2 regions of the Pseudoalteromonas sp. Hal040 genome follow, and region 1 is predicted to be linked to the other one. Evidence: predicted binding sites of a transcription regulator. Region 1 holds the regulator's gene; the other holds the start of a gene.
What was found. The regulator sigma-54, encoded in region 1, starts transcription at its own class of promoters, with help from an activator protein. The targets are predictions, from matches to a motif close to GTTGGCACGNNNNTNGNNT.
Positions count from the first base shown of each region.

Region 2: a site for sigma-54 is predicted at 1,391-1,409, ahead of flgJ (flagellar assembly peptidoglycan hydrolase FlgJ). Genes of this name have one in related genera too.

Region 1 is NZ_JARLUU010000001.1:3,096,796-3,099,205, reverse strand. It holds gene ptsN (PTS IIA-like nitrogen regulatory protein PtsN) at 1-269, opposite strand, end outside; gene hpf (ribosome hibernation promoting factor) at 273-560, opposite strand; gene P4S60_RS14365 (RNA polymerase factor sigma-54) at 588-2,084, opposite strand; gene lptB (LPS export ABC transporter ATP-binding protein) at 2,200-2,410, opposite strand, start outside.
Region 2 is NZ_JARLUU010000001.1:2,653,468-2,655,877, reverse strand. It holds gene flgH (flagellar basal body L-ring protein FlgH) at 1-146, shown strand, start outside; gene P4S60_RS12295 (flagellar basal body P-ring protein FlgI) at 159-1,253, shown strand; gene flgJ (flagellar assembly peptidoglycan hydrolase FlgJ) at 1,447-2,410, shown strand, end outside.

The sequences.
Region 1 (2,410 bases):
TCAAAATTGATGGGTGATTCACTCACTATGATAAACGCATGGGGCTCATCGGCACCGCTCATTCGACCATGGGGAATAGCAATACCGCGACCTATGCCGGTGCTGCCTAGTTTTTCTCGGTTGAGCAAAGCATCTAGGATATCTTGTTGCGATAAATGAGGAAGCTGCTGGTGGGCCAGTTCGCTGATATATTCAAGAATTCTTTTTTTGCTATTAAAAAGGACCGCAGCTTTGCTGCAGTCCTGGTTAGTAAGTGAACTTAGTTTCATAATTTAATGTCGAGCTAATTTCTCTTTGTGTTTAATGACTTGGCGATCAAGTTTATCGATCAGTGAGTCAATGGCTGCGTACATATCTTGATGTTCTGTAGAAGCGAACAATTCGCCTCCGTTTACATGTAAAGTTGCTTCTGCTTTTTGGCTTAATTTTTCTACATCTAGAATGACATGAACATTATTTATATGGTCAAAATGCCTTTCTAGTTTCGCAAACTTGGTGTTTACATAGTCTCTTAATGAATCAGTGATTTCTACATGACGACCAGTTAAATTTAGTTGCATAAGCATTTTTCCTTCTATGTAAAACGTCTAAATCAAACTCTTACGCTGATTAGACGGAGGTATTGCTAGAGACTCACGATATTTTGCAATTGTACGTCTAGCTACTTTAATTCCTTGCTCAGCCAATATATCTGCAATTTTACTATCACTCAATGGTTTAGCTGAGTTTTCTGCAGCCACTAACTTCTTGATTAAAGCGCGTATTGCCGTAGAAGAACACTCACCACCATTTTCGGTGCTGACATGGCTTGAGAAGAAATATTTCAACTCAAAAATACCCCTCGGGGTATGCATATATTTTTGCGTTGTTACACGTGAAATTGTCGATTCATGCATTTCGACCATTTCAGCAACATCATTTAGCACCATCGGCTTCATCGCTTCAGGGCCGTGCTCAAAGAAAGCTTGTTGTTGTTGAACGATACAGTTGGTTACTTTTAATAACGTATCGTTACGGCTTTCTAAGCTCTTAATAAACCACTTTGCTTCTTGTAAGTGAGAGCGAATAAATTGGCTGTCGCTACTCGATTTTACTGAGCGAGACATAGCCGCATATTGGCTGTTCACTCTAATCTTTGGCATACAATCTGGATTTAACTCAACCACCCAGCGACCTTTTACTTTTTTCACTGATACATCAGGTATAACGTACTCAGACTCTTCGCGTACTATGCTATCCGCAGGCTTAGGATTTAAGCTGTGAATAAGCGTCATCACTTCTTTAAGCTCATTTTCTTTAAGCTTAGTCTTTTTCATCAAAGTGCGATAGTCGCGACTCGCTAATAATTCGATATGCTCAGATAAAACCATTTTAGTTTCAGCTAAATATGGTGTGCTAGCGTCAAATTGACGAAGCTGAATACACAGGCATTCTTGTAAACTGCGCGCGCCAATACCAACAGGATCGAATAATTGTATTCTTTTTAAGACCGCTTCAACTTCATCAAGTTCGATTTCTTCTTCATCGTTATTTTGATTAAAGCTTTCGACAATATCTTCACAGCTGATCGTTAAAATACCTGAGTCGTCTATGGCTTCTACTATGGCTACGGCAATCGCTTCGTCAGTTGGGCTAAATGGTGTGAGCTGTAATTGCCACATCAGGTATTCTTGTAGGGTTTCAGTTGATGCGCCTTGGTAAATAGACTCATCTTCAGGCATCGGTCCTGATGATGTTGATGGGGCTGCGCTCATGTACTCGTCCCACGTGACGTCCATAGCTAAGTCATCACTTACGGTGTCTTTATTGAGGGCGTCACTGCTTTCTTGCTCGTATTCGCTAGGTGCTTCTTCTGCAGACGCGCTCAGTTGCATATCGTCAGATTCCGCTTTTTGCTCATTCTTACCGATACTTTCTTCGTTGTAATCAGCCTCTTCCACTTCAAGTAGGGGATTACTATCAAGCGCTTCTTGAATTTCTTGCTGGAGATCCAATGTACTGAGCTGCAACAAACGAATCGCTTGTTGCAGTTGTGGAGTCATTGTAAGTTGCTGGCCCATGCGCAGCTGTAATGATTGCCTCATGTATCCCTAACAATCCTTTTTAAGTTATCGATGACTGTGCAAACACAGTTAAGTCATTATCGATTTATTGTCATTGTTATAAGTCTAGCAGATGCTCTAGTCGGTGGCGTAATGGTTACAGCCTGAATTGCTCGCCTAGATATACATCACGTACAGTTTGGTCAGCTAATACGTGCTCAGGTGTGCCTGATGCAATTAGCTCCCCATGAGAAACAATGTAGGCTTTTTCACAAACATCAAGGGTTTCTCTAACATTATGGTCAGTAATGAGTACCCCAATACCGCGGTTTTTTAGGTGCTCAATAATTTTCTTTATATCTAACACT
Region 2 (2,410 bases), 440 kb from region 1:
CTGAAGATGTTGCCGCAGATAACACGGTCACATCAAATCGTATTGCTAATGCGCGCATTCAATATTCAGGTAAAGGGCAAATTCAAGAAACGCAAAGTGCAGGTTGGCTGTCTCGTTTCTTTAGTAGTTCGCTTTTCCCATTTTAGAGGAATAAAGTCATGAATGGGTTTAAATACATCATCGCTCTTTGCTTGATTAGCCTGCAGTTTTCTGCACAGGCTGAGCGAGTCAAAGATGTATCTATGGTTGAGGGCGTGCGCTCAAACCAATTAGTGGGGTATGGTTTAGTGGTTGGTTTACCAGGTACAGGTGAGCAAAGCCGATTTACTCAACAAAGCTTTAAAGCCATGTTGAATGGCTTTGGTATCACTTTACCTGATAGCTTAAAACCTAAAATTAAAAATGTTGCTGCTGTGGCAGTGCATGCTGAGTTACCAGCGTTCAGAAAGCCTGGTCAAACCATTGATATTACCGTGTCGTCTATTGGTAGTGCGGGCAGTTTACGTGGCGGTACATTGTTACAAACCTTCTTAAAAGGGGTTGATGGCAATACTTATGCAATTGCGCAAGGTAGCTTAGTAGTTGGTGGTTTAGGTGCAGAAGGTGCTGATGGTAGCCGTGTAATTATTAACACGCCAACAGTGGGTCGTATTCCAAATGGTGCTATTGTTGAACGTGCTATTAAGAGCCCATTTATGCAAGGTGACTACATTACCTTCAATTTAAATCGTCCAGATTTCACAACGGCAAAACGCTTAGAGCAAACCATTAATGACTTAGTGGGTCCTGACAGCGCTCAGGCAATCGATGCAGCCTCTGTTCGTGTATTGGCACCACGTGATGCATCTCAACGTGTTGCGTATTTGTCTACCCTTGAAAACTTAGAGTTTAAACCGGCAGATACCGCAGCAAAAATTATTGTCAATTCGCGCACAGGTACAATTGTGATTGGCAAAAACGTGAAGCTACAGCCAGCAGCTATTACCCATGGTGGTTTAACGGTCACCATTGCTGAGCAGCAAAATGTCTCACAGCCAAATGCCTTAAGTGATGGTGAAACCACGGTTACCAATCAAAGCATTATTGATGTCAATGAAGATGACTCACGTGCTTTTGTTTTCAATCCGGGTGTTAATCTAGATGACCTCGTTCGCGCAATCAATGAAGTGGGGGCCGCGCCGGGGGATTTAATGGCAATTCTTGAAGCTTTAAAAGAAGCGGGGGCGATAAACGGGCAACTGGTTATCATTTAAATTAAAACGCGCTTTCGGGCGCGTTTTTTGTTTCTATACCTCTTAATCCTTCAGTGTATAAATATCAGTCAAAACCTTGACCCTGAAGTTACTCAAATCCTGTATCCATTATTAGCCATTCATTTATAAAGTTTTTTATTGGCGCAATTTTTGCATTTTAATTTTCATTATTAACTATTGTGTCAAAAAGCTGATGGATACTAATCATCTCGACAAGCAAAACTTTTTTGATTTAGGCAACTTAGACTCGTTACGTCAAAGTGCGCTAAAAAGTGATGCCTCTAGTGATGCGTCAAAAGAGGCGCTGAAAAAAGCGGCGGCACAATTTGAATCTATTTTCACTCAAATGCTGCTCAAAAGTATGCGTAAGGCAAATGAAGCGTTTGAAGATAAAGACAGCCCATTTAATTCAAGCGGTGTTAAGTTTTTTGAAGAGATGCATGACCAGCAGATGTCGGTTGAGCTTTCATCAAAAGGTTCGCTCGGCTTAGCTGACTTAATCGTTCAGCAGCTCTCGCCAGATGGTAAACAGTTTACCCCGGGGTCTGTGCTTAGAACGACGGCTGAGTTTGATAGTGATAAACGCGCCCGCGGCATAACGAATGACAGCCATGACATTAAATCTGAGCCACAGCCTGTTGCAGATACATCAGCAAACGAGCAAACAGATAATCGTTTTGAAGATGCTGAGTCATTCATTAGCTCTATTTGGGAGCACGCAAAAAATGCAGCACAGAAGATTGGTTTAAACCCTGCAGTGATGGTGGCTCAAGCAGCCCTTGAAACAGGCTGGGGAAAACACATCATCAGCAAAGCTGATGGCACAAGTAGTAACAACTTATTCAATATTAAATCGGATAGAAGCTGGCAAGGTGACAAAGCGAGTAAAGTCACGCTTGAATTTGAACAAGGCGTGCCTGTTAAAAAGCAAGCTAGTTTCCGCTCTTATCAATCGATTAAAGACAGTGTTAACGATTTTGTGGATTTCTTAAATGAAAACCCACGTTATCAAGAAGCACTTAATAATACCGCAGAGCCTGCTGCCTTTTTAGATTCGTTACAAAAAGCAGGTTATGCAACTGATCCAAATTATGCCGATAAAATTAAGCAGGTATTGAAGCGCGTTGAGCTTCAAAGCGTCGCTGCTTCATTGGTAC